2 linked regions of the Leptothrix cholodnii SP-6 genome follow. The protein of the gene in region 1 purifies or fractionates together with the protein of each later gene. This does not show direct contact. Links are inferred from orthologs where the notes say so. Each region holds a gene or a part of one and is shown on either strand. Other genes may lie near its edges.

Region 1 (3,113 bases):
CGCCTGGCAGCAGACGGTCGACGCGCTGGCCTGGATCGTCGACGCCGCCGCGCTCGACGCCGCGCTGGCCGAGGCGCTGCGTTACGCGCCGCACGTGCAGCGGCTCGAGCAGAACGCGCCGGCCGCGCTGCTGGCGGTCTGCGAGGGCCGCGATTCGGCCACCCGCGAGGCGCTGGGCGCCGTCTTCGAGCGCTGGCCCTACGGCCACCACGCGGTGGCGGCGCGGCTGGTGGCCGATGCGCCGCACCACGGCATCGCCCGCCAGTGGTTCCGCAGCCCGGACATCCTGGCGCTGCTGCCGTTCGACCGCCCGCAGATCGGCCATTCCTACGGCCTGGTGTGGTCGCTGCCCGAGGCCCGTGCCGCCGAGCTGATGGCCTGCACGCCGGCCGATTTCGAGGCGGCGCTGGACGAGGCCAGCGGCGGCGCGGCCGGCACGCTGCGGCTGTCGGGCGAACGCGCCGGCTGGCCGCTGATGCTCGCGCGTGCACAGCGCTGGATCGGCCCGGGCTGGGCGCTGCTGGGCGACGCCGCGCACGCGGTGCATCCGCTGTCGGGCCAGGGCCTGAACCTCGGCCTGGCCGACGTGCGCTGCCTCGTGCGCGTGCTGCACGACGCGCGCCGCACGAGCCCCTGGCGCAGCGCCGGCGACGAGCGCACGCTGCGCCGCTACGCCCGCGAACGCCTGGCGCCCACGCGCATGATGGGCACGCTGACCGACGGCCTGCTGCAGCTGTTCGCCGCCCCGCCCGGCCCGCTGAAGGACCTGCGCAACCACGGCCTGACCCTGGTCGACCGCCTGAGCCCCGTCAAGCGCTGGCTGGCCGCGCGCGCGCTCGACACCTGATCGACACCCGCGCCGCGCCGGCAAGACACCTCGCCGCGCTCGGCGCCTGAGCCCCCACTAACATCGGCGCAACCGTTGCCCGACCGAACAAGGAAACCACCATGCTGCTGCGCCTGATCGCCATCGCCTGCTCCCTCTGGGCCGGTGCGGCCCTGGCCGACGAGGCCGACATCCGCAAGACGCTGACCGAGCGTTTCCAGGGCCTGCCCAAGATCGACGAGATCCGCCCGACGCCGATCCCCGGCGTGTTCGAGGTCCGCATCGGCACCGACCTGATGTACAGCGACGCCAAGGGCACCTACCTGCTGCAGGGCTCGCTGATCGAGACCGCCACACGCCGCAACCTGACCGAGGAGCGGGTCGACAAGCTCACCGCGATCGACTTCAACAGCCTGCCGCTCAAGGACGCGGTGGTCTGGAAGAACGGCAAGGGCACACGCAAGATCGCGGTCTTCGCCGACCCCAACTGCGGCTATTGCAAGAAGCTCGAGCGCGACCTGCTCAACGTCAAGGACGTCACCGTCTACACCTTCGTGATCCCGATCCTGGGTGGCGATTCGCCCGAGAAATCGAAATCGATCTGGTGCGCCAAGGACAGCACCGCCACCTGGCGCAACTGGATGGTCGACGGCACCCTGCCGCCCAAGGCGATGGGCAACTGCGACGCCTCGGCGATCGAGCGCAACAGCGCGCTGGCGCGCAAGCACCGCGTCACCGGCACGCCGGCGATCGTGTTCGAGGACGGCAGCCGCGCCCCGGGCGCGATCCCCGCAGCCGAGATCGAACGGCGCATGGCCGCCAAGTCCTGACCTGACCTCGCGCCATGAACAACGCCCCGCACTGCGGGGCGTTTGTCATTGCGGCGGCCGAAAGGCCGATCAGTCGTGCGTGAAGCTCGGCGGGCGCTTCTCGAGGAAGGCGCCCATGCCTTCCTTCTGGTCGTTGCTCGAGAACAGCGCGTGGAACAGCCGGCGCTCGAACAGCAGGCCCTCCGACAGCGGCGCCTCGTAGGCGCGGTTGACGCTCTCCTTGATCGCCATCAGCGTCAGGGTCGAGTAGCCGCACAGCGTCTGGGCGATCTTGTCGGCTTCAGCGTGCAGATCGGCGGCCGGCACCACCCGCGAGACCAGCCCGGCGCGTTCGGCCTCGGCGGCGTCCATCATGCGGCCGGTCAGCGCCAGGTCCATCGCCTTGCTCTTGCCGACCGCACGCGGCAGGCGCTGCGTGCCACCGGCGCCGGGGATGATGCCGAGCTTGACCTCGGGCTGGCCGAAGCGGGCGTTGTCGGCGGCGATGATCAGGTCGCAGGCCATCGCCACCTCGCAGCCGCCGCCCAGCGCAAAGCCCGCCACCGCGGCGATCACCGGCTTGCGCACCTGGCGCAGGGTGTCCCAGTTGCGCGAGATCAGGCCCTTGCGGTAGGCGTTGGCAAAGTTGAACGGCGCCATCATGGCGATGTCGGCACCGGCGGCAAACGCCTTCTCGCTGCCGGTCAGCACGATGCAGGCGATGCGGTCGTCGGCCTCGAAGGCCAGCAGCGCGGCGCCGAGTTCGTCCATCAGCGGATCGTTGAGCGCGTTGAGCGCCTTGGGGCGGTTCAGCGCGATCCAGCCGTAGTTCATCGAGCCCGCGCCGGTGCGGGTTTCGACGAGGATGTTTTCGTAGGGCGTGCTCATCGGTGCGGGTCTCCTGGAGGGGTTTGTCGACGCTTCAAACGTGCTGCGGCGCACTATACCGAGCACGGCGCCGGACCGCGCTGACACCGCGCGGCGCGCTCACGGGCCCGATTGTTCGGGCGCGCGTTCGAGCCGCAGGTCGATCCACACGCCCTCGTCCTGCTCGATGCGGATGCGCACCGGCAGCATCTGCAGGCTCGGCGCGTACCACATCTGCGCCGTCAGGTTGCCGGGCGCGGCGCGGCGGCGCGGCTTGACGTGCAGGGTCGGGATCGGGCCGAGCGGGGTCTCCACCACCACCCGCTCGACCACCTCGTAGACCCAGCGGTCGACCCGCTTGGGCAGCGCCAGGCCGAACTCGATCGACTGGCCGACCTGGCGCAGCGCCGGCCGGGTGGTCAGCAGGTAGATGATCTGGATGAACTGGCTGGCGGTGTCCTGCACGTCGGCCTGGGCGGGCACCCGCTCGCCGTTGGACAGCACGATGGCGGTGTCGCTGAAGGCCATCTGCACGCGCCGGTCGCGGCCGATGATCTGCGTCGTCTCCTGCTCGTAGCGCTGCGGCGCCAGGCCGTCGGCGGTGATGCGGC
Region 2 (3,173 bases), 2.6 Mb from region 1 along the record:
GCTCGAAGCCGAGCAGATCGTCGAGGACCTGATCGCCGCACTCTCGCCCAAGCCGCTGGCGGGCGTGTCGATGCTGATCACGGCCGGACCGACCTTCGAGGCGATCGACCCGGTGCGTGGCATCACCAACCTGTCGAGCGGCAAGATGGGTTTTGCGATCGCCCGCGCGGCGCGCGAAGCCGGTGCGGCCGTCACCTTGATCGCCGGTCCGGTGCACCTGCCCACGCCGCGCGGCGTGGCGCGCATCGACGTGCGCTCGGCGCAGCAGATGCACGACGCGGTGATGCCCGCGGCGGCGCAGCACGACGTGTTCGTCGCCACCGCCGCGGTGGCCGACTGGCGCCCGGCCAACCTGAGCGCGCACAAGATCAAGAAGGCCGGCAAGAAGGTCGCACCGAGCTTCGAGCTGACCGAAAACGCCGACATCCTGGCCGCGGTGGCGGCTTTGCCCGAGCCGCCTTACTGCGTCGGCTTTGCCGCCGAGAGCGAGAAGCTGGCCCAGCACGCGCGCGAAAAACTGCTGCGCAAGAAGGTGCCGCTGATCGTCGGCAACCTCGGTCCCGCCACCTTCGGGCGCGACGACAACGCGCTGCTGCTGGTCGACGCCGACGGCGAGCGCGCCCTGCCCGAAGACGGCCGCGCCACCGACAAGCTCAGCCTGGCGCGCGCGCTGGTGGGCGACATCGCCCGGCGTCTGGCCGGCTCACGCGCGTCGGCAACGACCTGAAATCCCCGACATCCATGAACACCCAGATCGAATACAAGCTGCTCGACGCCCGCCTGGCCGAGCAGTTGCCCGCCTACGCGACGCCCGGTGCCGCCGGCCTGGACCTGCGCGCCTGCATCGACCTGCCGCTCGAGATCGCGCCCGGCCAGACCACGCTGATCCCCACCGGCATCGCCATCCACATCGCCGATCCCGGCCTGGCGGCGATCATCCTGCCGCGCTCGGGGCTGGGCCACAAACACGGCATCGTGCTGGGCAATCTGGTCGGGCTGATCGACAGCGATTACCAGGGCCAGCTGATGGTGAGCTGCTGGAACCGCGGCAGTGTGGCCTATGCCGTGCAGCCGCTCGAACGCATCGCCCAGCTGGTGATCGTGCCGGTGGTGCAGGCGCAGTTCCGGCAGGTCGACGAATTCGAGGCCAGCGATCGCGGCGTGGCGGGCTTCGGCTCCACCGGCCGAGGCTGACCGACGGGCAATCCGCGCGGCGGACCGCCGCATCGCACCTCAGTGCATCGTCTGGTTGTCGGTCGCCATGACCGGCGCCAGGCTGAGCAGGCCGGTGGCGTCGTTGTCGACGCTGCGGCGCAGGATCTCTTCTTCGTCGGCTTCGCGCACGTCCGTCACCTGCAGCTGCAGCACCAGCGCGACGCCGGCCAGCGGGTGGTTGCCGTCGAGCACGACATGGCTGTCGTAGACCTCGGTGATGGTGTAGATCACCGCGCTCGGCATGTCGGGCGTCTGGCTGCCTTCGGGCAGGCCCTCGAACTGCATGCCCGGCGCGATGCCGTCGGGGAACAGGCGGCGTTCCTCGAAGCACACCAGCTCGGCGTGGTACTCGCCGAACGCGTGTTCGGGCTCCAGGTGCAGCGTGGCCTCGAAGCCGGCACCTTCGCCGTTGATGACCTCTTCGACCTTGGCGAACAGGTCGTCGCCGCCGTAGAAGAACTCGACCGGCTCGACCAGTTCGTCGATCAGTTGCCCTTGGGCATCTTCAAGGCGCCAGGTCAGGCTGACGACACAGGGTTCTGAAATTCTCATGGCCGGAATGATCGCATGCGCGCGCGAGGCCCCCGAAGCCCGCCGGCACAATGCGGGCATGAATCTCCCGAAAAGCCGCGCTGCATCCGCTGCAGCCCAACCCGCCAAGCCCTCGGTCACGAAGGGCTCGACGCCGTCTCCCGTCCATCCTGACGCGGCCGTGCCGCCGCTCGACCTGCCCTGCGAGCTGCTCGGCGGGCTCAGTCCGTCGGTCTTCATGCAGCGCCACTGGCAGCGCAAGCCGCTGCTGGTGCGCCAGGCCGTGCCGGGCATCGAGCCGCCGGTGTCGCGCGCGCAGATGTTCGCGATGCTCGAAGACGATGCGGTCGAGTCCCGATTCCTGAGCCGTCAGGGCGAGGGCGACCGGCAGACGTGGCAGTTCAAGCGCGGACCGATGCCGCGCCGCTCGCTGCCGGCCATCAAGCAACCCGGCTGGACGGTGCTGGTGCAGGGCCTCAACCTGCACGTGCCGGCTGCCGCCGACCTGCTGAACCGCTTCCGCTTCGTGCCACAGGCCCGGCTCGACGATCTGATGATCTCCTGGGCCAGCGAGGGGGGCGGTGTCGGGCCGCACTTCGACTCCTACGACGTCTTCCTGATCCAGGTGGCGGGCCGGCGGCGCTGGCGCATCGGCCGCCTGCCCGACGCGCGCCTGAGGGAAGGGCTGCCGGTCAAGATCATCGAGAACTTCCGTCATGAAGAAGAGTGGGTGCTCGAGCCGGGCGACATGCTCTACCTGCCGCCCGGCTGGGCCCATGACGGCGATGCGGTCGACGGCGAGTGCATGACGTGCTCGGTGGGTTTCCGCTCGCCGCAGCGCAGCGAACTGGTGCGCGAGACGCTGCTGCGTCTGGCCGACGGCATCGACGATCCGGCCGATGCCGGTGCGCGCCCGCCGGTCTATCGCGACCCCAAGCAGTCGGCCACCGCGGCGCCCGGGCGCATCCCGGCCGAACTGCTGGCGTTTGCCGAGCAGGGCCTGATGCGCGCGCTGGCCGAGCCTGGCGCACTCGCGCGCGCGTTGGGCGAGTACCTGAGCGAGCCCAAGGCGCAGGTCAGCTTCGAGCTCGGCGAGCCGCTGCCTGACGGTGTGGGTGTCCGGCTCGATGACCGCAGCTGCCTGCTCTACGACGACGGCCACGTCTATTGCAACGGCGATTCGTGGCGTGCGGCGGGCCGCGATGCGGCGATGCTGCATCTGCTGGCCGACGCGCGCCAACTCGATGCCACCACCCTGCGCCGAGCCAGTCCGGCGTTGCGTGCCTTGCTGGAGCAGTGGGCTGACGACGGCTGGCTGCACCCGCTGGCTGGCTGAGCCCGGCACGCTCGGGTGCACCGGTTCCGGCTTTGGCTGCATACCGGGCACCTGCCGAGTGCACGCCGAATGGGTATACTTGCGGGCTGGA

What was found.
Region 2: the proteins of LCHO_RS01330 (region 1) and LCHO_RS13225 purify together in Escherichia coli (affinity purification with mass spectrometry, with the first as the bait; 2 studies listed by BioGRID). This does not show direct contact. The link is inferred for Leptothrix cholodnii SP-6 from one-to-one orthologs.

Annotation. Positions count from the first base shown.
Region 1 is NC_010524.1:281,235-284,347, reverse strand. What follows is about bases 1-2,802. They hold LCHO_RS01330 (DsbC family protein), read left to right. Parts: upstream 1-948; coding sequence 949-1,656; downstream 1,657-2,802. Other genes in these bases: LCHO_RS21860 (DUF3108 domain-containing protein), read right to left, coding at 2,623-2,802; LCHO_RS01325 (enoyl-CoA hydratase), read right to left, coding at 1,726-2,523; LCHO_RS01335 (FAD-dependent monooxygenase), read left to right, coding at 1-847. Outside these bases: more of LCHO_RS21860, read right to left, coding at 2,803-3,113. UniProt on the Escherichia coli protein: Acts as a disulfide isomerase, interacting with incorrectly folded proteins to correct non-native disulfide bonds.
Region 2 is NC_010524.1:2,902,852-2,906,024, reverse strand. The notes cover bases 1-2,862. They hold LCHO_RS13225 (FKBP-type peptidyl-prolyl cis-trans isomerase), read right to left. Parts: upstream 1,768-2,862; coding sequence 1,234-1,767; downstream 1-1,233. Other genes in these bases: LCHO_RS13220 (ribosomal protein uL16 3-hydroxylase), read left to right, coding at 1,826-2,862; dut (dUTP diphosphatase), read left to right, coding at 742-1,194; coaBC (bifunctional phosphopantothenoylcysteine decarboxylase/phosphopantothenate--cysteine ligase CoaBC), read left to right, coding at 1-727. In the rest of the region: more of LCHO_RS13220, read left to right, coding at 2,863-3,082. UniProt on the Escherichia coli protein: Folding helper with both chaperone and peptidyl-prolyl cis-trans isomerase (PPIase) activities. Chaperone activity prevents aggregation of unfolded or partially folded proteins and promotes their correct folding.